Regions from separate parts of the Paenibacillus bovis genome, predicted to be linked through region 1. Evidence: riboswitches for the same ligand, from Rfam matches in the RefSeq annotation. Region 1 holds a riboswitch; the other holds the start of a gene.

Evidence for each region. Region 1 has a riboswitch for thiamine pyrophosphate ahead of tenA (thiaminase II). Riboswitches for the same ligand answer to the same signal wherever they lie in the genome.
Region 2: linked by a shared signal. The riboswitch ahead of thiM (hydroxyethylthiazole kinase) and the one ahead of tenA (thiaminase II) in region 1 are both predicted to bind thiamine pyrophosphate.

The regions. Positions count from the first base shown of each region.
Region 1 is NZ_CP013023.1:415,335-420,247, reverse strand. It holds gene AR543_RS01815 (SDR family NAD(P)-dependent oxidoreductase) at 1-569, opposite strand, end outside; gene AR543_RS01810 (SDR family NAD(P)-dependent oxidoreductase) at 706-1,614, opposite strand; TPP riboswitch at 1,927-2,029, shown strand; gene tenA (thiaminase II) at 2,199-2,885, shown strand; gene AR543_RS01800 (ECF transporter S component) at 2,882-3,478, shown strand; gene AR543_RS24630 (ABC transporter ATP-binding protein) at 3,456-4,913, shown strand, end outside.
Region 2 is NZ_CP013023.1:1,451,930-1,456,842, reverse strand. It holds gene thiE (thiamine phosphate synthase) at 102-719, opposite strand; gene thiD (bifunctional hydroxymethylpyrimidine kinase/phosphomethylpyrimidine kinase) at 863-1,672, opposite strand; gene thiM (hydroxyethylthiazole kinase) at 1,767-2,564, opposite strand; TPP riboswitch at 2,691-2,792, opposite strand; gene AR543_RS06200 (alpha/beta hydrolase) at 2,959-3,795, opposite strand; gene AR543_RS06195 (DUF1129 family protein) at 4,053-4,721, shown strand.

The DNA.
Region 1 (4,913 bases):
GCCCATGGGTGTACCGTACATACGTGAATATCCTTTTGATCCTCCAGCTGCATCTCTTGATACAGCGCGGCACTGAGTCCGGCTACAGCGAACTTGGTCGCTCCATACGCAGTGTAATACGGGAAAGGAACCCGGCTGACGATCGAACCCAGATTGATCAGCGTCCCGTGTCCCTGCTGCTTGAACTGACGCAGTGCATAATGACTGCCGTACATGGTACCAAGCACATTGGTCTCTACAAGACGAGTCAGATCAGAAGTAGGAATCTCGGTATATGGACCGATAGCGCCTACACCGGCGTTGTTGATCCATACATCGATTTTGCCAAAAGCAGCCATCGCTGCATCGAACAAACGGGCGATATCTTCCTCGCGGCCCACATCGGTCGTAACAGCGATGGCATTGGGACCGATCTCGGTCGCCATCTGCTCGATCAGCTCGGTACGTCGGGCAGCGAGAACCACATTGGCGCCTTCAGCGGCGAGCTGCAGAGCTACCCCTTTGCCTATACCACTGGATGCACCGGTAATCACGACAGTTAACTGGTCATGCGGAATCTTTTGAGCCATTTCATTTCCTCCTGTTCGGGATAAAATGTTCTATCTGTCTGCTGTACATCAGTACCTGTGCCGGAATAGCTTCAAACGTGAATAGCGATCATGAATAGCGATATGACGGGAAATGAGGTGTGTTTTTTACCCAACGTTACTTGGACTCATCCGGTCTTGGATGTCCATGGCCGTCTCCGTGAACACTGGTGCCCTCGAATACCGGATCATACAGGCTGCCTGCCGTAAACTCGGCCGGCGGTGCATCATAGATCAGATTCTGAACGAATTGTCCGCTGATCTTCTCGGTCATTCGTGGCAGCAGATGACTGGACAGCGAAGTTCCTTTGACCTTGAAGCCTACTTCAACACTTTCCTGTGGATGGTCGATCAGTCGGTACATGGCATCAATAATATCGTCCGGATCATCCAGCGGCTTCATATCAATCTCGTGACCACTGTAATTGGCAGCATGCTCGGTCCACGGCGTATTCATCACCCATGGATGGACAGCGCAGACATGAATATCTGTTCTGCCTTCCAGCTGCATTTCCTGATTGAGCGCATAGCTGAGACCGGATATGGCTGATTTGCTGCCGCTATAGGCGGCAAGATAAGGAAAGGCTACTTTGCTGGCAAAAGAAGAGACGTTAATCAGCGTTCCGTAGCCCTGCTGCTTGAATTGGCGCAGCGCATAATGGCTGCCATACATATTGCCAAGCAGATTAATGCGGGTCATCTGTGCCAGAGCAGCGAGCGGCGACTCGGTAAAAGGACCGATTGCAATCGCTCCGGCATTATTGACCCATACATCGATCCGCCCCAGCTGTGACATGGCTGCTTCGAATACGGCAGCAATGCCTTCTTCCCGGCTGACATCGGCGGTGACAGCGATCATTTTGGGAGCGTACTGACGCTCCATTTCCTTGAGCAAATGAGTGCGGCGGGCGGCGATAACGACGCTGGCGCCTTCGGCAGCAAGCCGTTCGGCAAGTCCGCGCCCTGTGCCGCTGGAAGCGCCGGTAATAACAACATTGAGCTGATCATGCGGTATATGTGGTGACATGATGTTCCCTCCAGAGTAGATCCGACATCTATGAATTTCCTTTTATTTCCTCATTCCAATGTAATACACATACCCGTTGAGACCTATATTTACTCGTTATTTGAGCAAATCACCATATATTTTGCCAAGCCGCCGAGCTGGCAAAAACAGAATTATCGTGCCTGCTGGCTGCCAATAGGGCTGCTGCTGCCGATATGGATGATCTTGACAGCTGAACCGATGCTGTGTAGAGTAAAAGGCAATCAAACAGACTTCTGTCACATCCGTTGCTGGCACCTAATGCAGCAGTGGAAACAGTAGTCTTATATTGTGAAAGACCACTAGGGGAGCCATATACTGGCTGAGACGAGATCGACTCGGACCCTTGGAACCTGATCTAGTTCGTACTAGCGTAGGAAAGTGGAGACCGAGCAGGGCTAACTATGCCATTATTCTGCCGCTCCATAGAGAGCGGCTTTTTTGCGTGGATATACAGCATCAGCGTCCGTGATCCGGCAGCAGTTCCTGTAAATAAGCTGCCGGTCAGCATCCATTTTCCCGGGGAGGTTCTTTCCGAACACTTCAGATAAGGGAGAGATAATTGTATGAGTTTTTCAGCAGAAATCAGACAGGCGGCCGATCCGGTATTTGAGGCGATTTACAACCATCCATTTGTACAGGGGATTGCCAGAGGCGATCTGCAGTCCGAGCAGCTGGTTCACTATGTAAAGCAGGATTTTGAGTACTTGAATGCCTTTATGCGAATCTATGGAACAGCAATCTCCAAATGCAGCCGCCGCGAGGATATGGATATGTTCAATCAGCAGATTTCTTTTGTACTGAACAGTGAAGTCCATCCGCACAATAACTTCTGCCATGTTGCCGGTGTACCGTATGAGCAGCTGCAGGGCTATCCGGTAGCCCCATCGGCACACAACTATATCCGTCATATGCTGACCGCTGCGCAGGAAGGTGATCTGGGCGATATTCTGGCAGTACTGCTGCCATGCCCATGGACGTACTGGGAGATTGGCAAGCGGCTGATGGAAGATGTGAAGCCGGATGTGTCCCATCCGTTCTATGACTGGATCGACTTCTATGGCAACCGGACCGATACGATTACGAGCCGGTTCTGTACGCGTCTCGATGAGATTGCCGCGGCATCTACGCCGGCGCACCGTGAGCGGATGAAGCAGCATTTTATTCTCAGCTGCCAGTTTGAATATATGTTCTGGGATATGGCGTATACGCTGGAAGACTGGCCGGTTCAGCTGGAGGTAACCTCCGTATGAACTGGAAAATGAAAGAGGTTGTGCTGACTGTAATTCTGGCAGTAGCCTGCGGCGTACTATATCTGGGCTGGTCCACACTGTGGATTCCGATCTCGGCACTGGTCGGGCCGGTAGGCGCCGGATTTATGTTCGGCATCTGGATTATTGCCAGCCCTATTGTCGCCTATATTATTCGCAAGCCGGGCGCGGCGCTGATCGCCGAAGTGGCAGCCGCAGCGGTCGAGATGCTGACCGGCAGCCATTTTGGATTGTCTGCGCTGCTGATCGGGGTATTTCAGGGATTGGGCGCAGAGATTGCATTTGCCCTCTTTGGCTACAAGCGGTATAACGTGTTCACATTGATGCTGTCCGGAGCACTCGCAGCCGTCGGCAGTATTGCCTACAACCTGATCGCCAATGGACTCGGTTATTATACGACCCAGATGTTCTTCCTGACGCTGGGGATTCATGTGATCAGCGGCATGGTGCTGGGCGGACTGCTGGCCAAGGTTATTGTCGAGGCATTGGCACGTACCGGTGTGCTGAATCCTTATGAAATTATGAAATCACGACGCAAACAGGGGAAATCGCATGCAGTGGCATCTCGGGTGTAACAATTTGTCGGTAGGCTTTGACCATCAGGGGGAGATCGTACAAGTGCTGGATCAGATCACCGTGTCGATTCAGCGCGGACAAAAGGTGCTGATCCTCGGGCCAAGCGGCAGTGGCAAATCGACGCTGCTATCTGTGCTTTCCGGTATTATCCCGGAGCATGTGGAGGCCGAGGTTACCGGGGAAATCGACCGGCAGGAAGCCTGCGGCGTTATGTTCCAAGACCCGGATTCCCAGTTCTGCATGCTGCATGTGGATGAAGAAATAGCTTTTAGTCTGGAGAATCGGCGGGTACCGCGTATGGAGATGGACGGTATCATCAGGGAGGTAATGGATAGGGTCGGTCTGCATATTGCACCTCATACGCCGATCGATACGTTGTCTGGCGGCATGAAGCAGCGGCTCGCCCTCGCCTGTCTGCTGGCCTTGGAGCCGGATGTATTGTTCTTCGACGAACCGACGGCCCAGCTGGACCCGGTCAGCCGTAGGGATGTATTTCAGCTGCTGCGTAAGATTGCGGCTACCAGCAATCAGACGATGGTATTTGTCGAGCATGTGCTGGACGGCTGCATTGAATGGATGGATCGGGTGATTCTGCTGGATCACCAGGGAAAAGTAATCGGAGATGGCGAGCCGGCACATATCGTCACTGCCTATCGCCAGCAGATGGAAGAGGCAGGCATCTGGCTGCCGCGGCTGTTTCCCTACAGCTGGACCGAGGTCGTGGCAGACCCTTCCCATCCGCTGGCTGTACGGCTGCACAGAGAGCATCAGGAGCGTATGGAACGGGATCGCCAGCCATCTATTTATCGATACGCCGGCACGAACAATACGGATGCAACCACAGCTTTACAGGAACAGTCCCAGACCTCGAATAAAGGGAATACTAAGATATCCGGCACCTATAGATCCGGCATTTCGGTATCATCGGTACTTCCGTCTGCGTGTGTACAGACCGATCACCTTGCCATCGGCTACCGTAAACGTCCAGTGATGCAGAATATTAACCTAACGCTTCATAGCGGCGAATGGATCGCTATCGCCGGACAAAATGGCAGCGGCAAAAGCACGCTGCTCAAAAGTCTGCTGCGTCTGGAACCCGCACTGTCCGGACGTATTTTGCTGCAGGCCAAGGAACTGCGCAAATGGTCGGAACGGGATCTGTACGCCGAAGCCGGGTTTGTTTTCCAGAATCCGGAACTGCAGTTTGTGACCGATACCGTCTACGACGAGATTGCATTTGGCGGCAGACAGCGTGGCTGGTCCGAAGCGGAAGTGGAAGCCAAGACGATACCGCTGCTGCGTGAGTTCGGACTGGAGCAGCAGCGTGAACAGCATCCATTTACACTCAGTCTGGGACAAAAGCGGCGCCTCAGTGTAGCCACAATGCTGCTGTTCGATCAGAAGCTGCTGCTGCTGGATGAGCCTACCTTTGGA
Region 2 (4,913 bases), 1.0 Mb from region 1:
GAGTTTCTCCCACAACCGGGCATAGCCAAAAAACGGCATCCGGCGCTTCCTGTGCAGGCATGGCCGAATACCGTCCGTATTTTGGTTTATCCCGATTATGTCTATTCGGAAATATTGTCGCCGGCAAATAAAGCGGCCAGCTCAGCGGCAGCCAGTCTGCTGTCTAATGCTCCGGCAATAGCCGAAATAACAGCTACTCCATCCGCTCCAGCCTGCAGAACAGGCGCTGCATTGCGAGCATCAATTCCTCCGATACCGACAAGCGGCAGGGTTATGCCTGCTGCACGAATCTGCTCAATGATCGCCGTACCGCGTACCGGCTCGGCATCTGCTTTGGAACGGGTCGGATAGACAGGTCCGATACCCAGATAATCGGCTCCATCCGCTATAGCCTGCTTGGCTTCTGCCAGGGAATGGGCAGATACGCCAACAATCTTGTCCGGTCCTAGCTGCTGCCGAATTAGCGCAGCAGGTGCATCCTCCTGACCGATATGCACTCCATCCGCATCCAATTGCAAAGCCAGCTCCAGATCGTCATTGACAATAAAGGGCACTCCCTGCGCTCTGCATATACTTTGCAGCTGCCGGGCCAGCTCTACTGCAGCGCTGCCGGTCAGCGCGCCTGTTCCTTTTTCACGATACTGAAAAAAAGTGGTGCCTCCCGCGATAGCATCTATCAGCACCTGTTCCGGCGGACGGGCACAGTTGATGCTGCCCATCACCAGATATACCGGCAGCCTCTCACGAATCCAGCGGCTGCGCGCGTCGGTGCCGTGAGCAGGAATAACTATCTGCCGTCCGGGCTGTTCGGTATAGCCTGCCGACTGCTGTGTTTCTCCTGTGTGATGCTCTGCTGGCTGCTTCATAATACCGCTCCTTTGCGCCGATAAGCAAAATGATTGGTCGGACCATGTACCGATCCGATACCCAGTCCGTCTGCTATTGCAGCCTGCACAAATGCTTTGGCAGTGCGTACCGCAGACAGCATGTCACTGCCTCGCGCCAGTTCAGCCGTAATCGCTGCCGAGTAGGTACACCCTGTCCCATGGGTATGCGGTGTGTCGATACGGGGGCTCTCTGTATAATGGAACCGTTCCCCATCATACATTACATCTACTGCCTGATTAGTGGACAGATCATGTCCACCTTTGACGACCGCGCATCGTGCTCCCATCGCTACCAACTGTCTGGCAGCCTGCTTGCGCTCTGCCAGCGTACGAATAGTCATGCCGGTCAACAGTTCCGCTTCCGGAACATTGGGGGTAATGATCGCTGCCAGCGGCAGGAGCTCATCGATCAAAGCCTGTACGGCCTGCTGCTGAAGCAGTACCGATCCTCCTTTGGCTACCATGACCGGATCGATCACGAGCTGCCGCCAGCCATATCGGCGTACAGCCTGCGCAACTTCACGGATAATATCTGCGCTGAACAGCATACCGGTTTTGACTGCATCCGGTGCCAGATCTTCCCCGATCGAATCGAGCTGCCGGATCACACCTGCCATCTCGACAGGATAGACACCCTGTACGCCCGCCGTATTCTGCGCCGTGACAGCCGTAATCACGGACATGCCGTAGACACCCAATTCCTGAAAGGTTTTCAGGTCAGCCTGTATACCCGCGCCGCCACCACTATCCGAGCCTGCAATCGTTAATGCCTGATGAATACTCATCGCTGTTCTCTCCTTTGGTATAGAAATATATAGATGGGCATAGGATTGGTATTATGAATTTCGCTGCACTACTATCTGTTGCGACGATGCCTTCCTACAGCTGCTCGATTCGTGCCCGCTTTTGCAGCTCGTCCGGTGTCAGCAGAGACAGCTGGTTGATCAGCTCGATCTGGAAGCTGCCGGTTCCCTGTCCTGCGGTGCGCTCTGCCGCAATCTCTGCAGCTGTTCCATAAAAAGCCAGCGCTTCGGTTGCAGCGGACAGCCAGTATTCCCTGCCTCCGCTCACTGCTGCAAAAGCGGCTACTACCGAACTCAGCAGGCAGCCTGCACCGGTGATCCGGGTCAGCAGTTCATGCCCATTGCTGACGATCCATGTCGTCTCTCCATCCGTAACGATATCTTCCTGTCCGGTTACCACGACCAGCGTTCCCAGCTGCCGGGCCGATTGCTGAGCCAGCTTCACACGATCCCCTTCACCAGCTCCGGCATCGACGCCCCGAATCGTCCATTCCGCGCCGGCGACGTGAGCGAGCTCTGCGATATTGCTGCGCAAAATATCAACCTGCATCTGCTCCGTCACCTGACGGGCTGCTGCCGTGCGGTAAGGAGTCGCCCCCGCTCCTACCGGATCGAATACAACGGGTACTCCCGCCCGGTTGGCTGATTGTCCAGCCAGCAGAATCGACTGCAGCGTATATTCATCCAGCGTACCCATATTGAGCATGACCGCGCCAGCCATCGCTGCCACATCAGCTACCTCCTCGTGGGCATAAGCCATAAACGGCGATGCCCCCAGGGCAAGCAGACCATTTGCTGTAAAATTGGTTACTACTACATTGGTAATATTGTGTACCAGCGGATTTTGCTGACGTACCTTTTGCAAAAACGACATGTTTCTTCTCCTCCTTTGGCGATACAACGATATAACGCATATACAAAAAAGACCCATTCACCTCCAGCAGGAGATTAATGGGCCGTATCATTCATTCAGGTATAAAGTGCCTTATCAGGCATGAGTGAATATCCGCGTCCACTTCCCTCCGCTGGTATAACCCAGATCAGGTTCCAAGGGTCCGGATTCATATCCGTCTCAGCCTCTACGGCTCCCCTAGTGAATTCAAAGCGATATGATGAGCAGCAGAGAATCATCTGTCGGCGATAACGCCACAGCTGTATCTGCCATGCTCTTGTAGTTACGATCTTATAAGGATATCGGTGGACTGTCAAATCTCCGATCCAGCGGTTCACAGCAGAATGAAGTCTATTCCGTCAGGATCGTAATCTGTCTAGATCATCCAGTGCTGCCACTGTGTCTGCGCAGCTTCGCGACCGGCCAGCCATTCCCGGGTATACCGGAGCAGCTCACGGCGATGTGGCCCCGACGAATATGTATGATCCGCCTGGAAAATAATCTGCTTGTCGCAGCGCCCTTCCTGCCGGGTCCAGAATTCCTGCTGATACAAAAAGGCATAATCCACCGGAATCACATCATCGCCAGTACCATGTACAACCAATACATCTCCGCTGAACTGCCGCGCTTCGATAAATGGCTGGTAATTGCCCAATGACTCAAAATACACCGGCTTAAAGCAGTATCCCAGATAATCCGCTTCTCCTTCGATCACGGCCTGATCATACGTCTCGCGGCCTACAATTTTGACGATATCATTAAACGGGTGCCCGACCGCCGACCAGAGCACCAGATGCTTGACCCGGTGATCGCGCACCGCTGTCAGAATCGCCACCGCCCCGCCAAGACTGTGACCGATCAGCGTCACCCGCGTTGGATCGATATCACTGCAATTCATCACATAATCAAGTACACTGCGTGTCTGCGCCACCATGGAATCCAGGCCCTGCTGACCATACAGACCACTGCTTTCCCCACAGCCCGCATAATCAAAACGAACGACCATATATCCGTCAGCCGCAAGTTCGCGCGCACTGTTAACAAACAAACGATCTACACCGATCCGGCTACCCACGAAGCCATGACAGATTACAATGAGCGGTGTACGGTCTTTGCCTTTCCCCTGTCCGTCAGCCTGACGATCCTGTGCTGGATAGTGAATACTGGCTGTTAGCTCCAGTTCCTGATGACGAATAATGATATTACGTTCCATCTTGATTCCTCCCCGTAATAGCGGTGTATATAATCAGAAAACTCCTATTTTTTATGCGATAAATAATTTAATTTTAATAATTCCGATAAGTTTAATTGGTATTAGATAAACAATATATTAGCATCCCGGGAATTCAATTGTCAATGCAGCAAAAGTGTGGCAGAATAATAGATTCCAGACCGACCTCCGGTACTACACGCAGCCGGTATAAATAGGAATATATACAGGTACAACTTATTACGATTGGAGGAACGATTATGAGTACTGTACGTCATTTGGTAAAGGATATTAATTCGATTCGTGATCAACTCAAACAGGATAATCTGAGCTACTATGACGATGTCATCGTACATGTGCGGGATGCACGCATCCGCCGCGAATCCGGTGAAGAACTGCTGCTGGAGATGGGACAGCATCTGCTAGAAGCCCAGCAAAGAGGCAAAACGGCTCGCCAGCTGTTTGGCAAGGAATCGGACATTTATGCCGACCAGCTCATCGAGAACCTGCCGGAGGCCCGGCAGTTGAGCAAGCCCATGTATTATCTGATGATTGTCTGGGTCGCGCTTACATGGGTGTTTCTGCTGCAGGCGCTGATGGGATTTTTCAAAATCAATATCAGCGGCTCCGGCGTTGTAGGCGAGATCAGTCTCTCTACGCTGATCCTGGTCGCTGCCGGTGCGGTTGTGCTTGTTGAGCTGGTACGGCGGGTAGCCGAGCAGCCTGCGGAGAAGAGCGAGCTCGATCGTCCGCGCATGCAAATCAACGGCCGCTCGGTCGTCTCTTATCTGGTCATTATGATTGCGATTATTGTTGTCGGTACCTATCTGCGCAACGTGATGCCTGTACTGGTTATCTCGCCATGGGTGAGTCTGATTCTGTGCATTATCGGAATTCTGGGCCAGAAGTTTATCTTCATGCGCCGCTAGGAATGCGGACTGCGATCTGGTGCGGACAAGCAGTACCGCTGGGAAATAACAGGTATTTCCTTATAAATGATGGTCGATATATTTTCATTTATTACAATATTATACTTTCTCAGCTTAGAAACAGCCTCCGGTATATGATGCACCGGAGGCTGTTTTGGCTTTTTATATACCGCAAATTTAGAAACATTCACT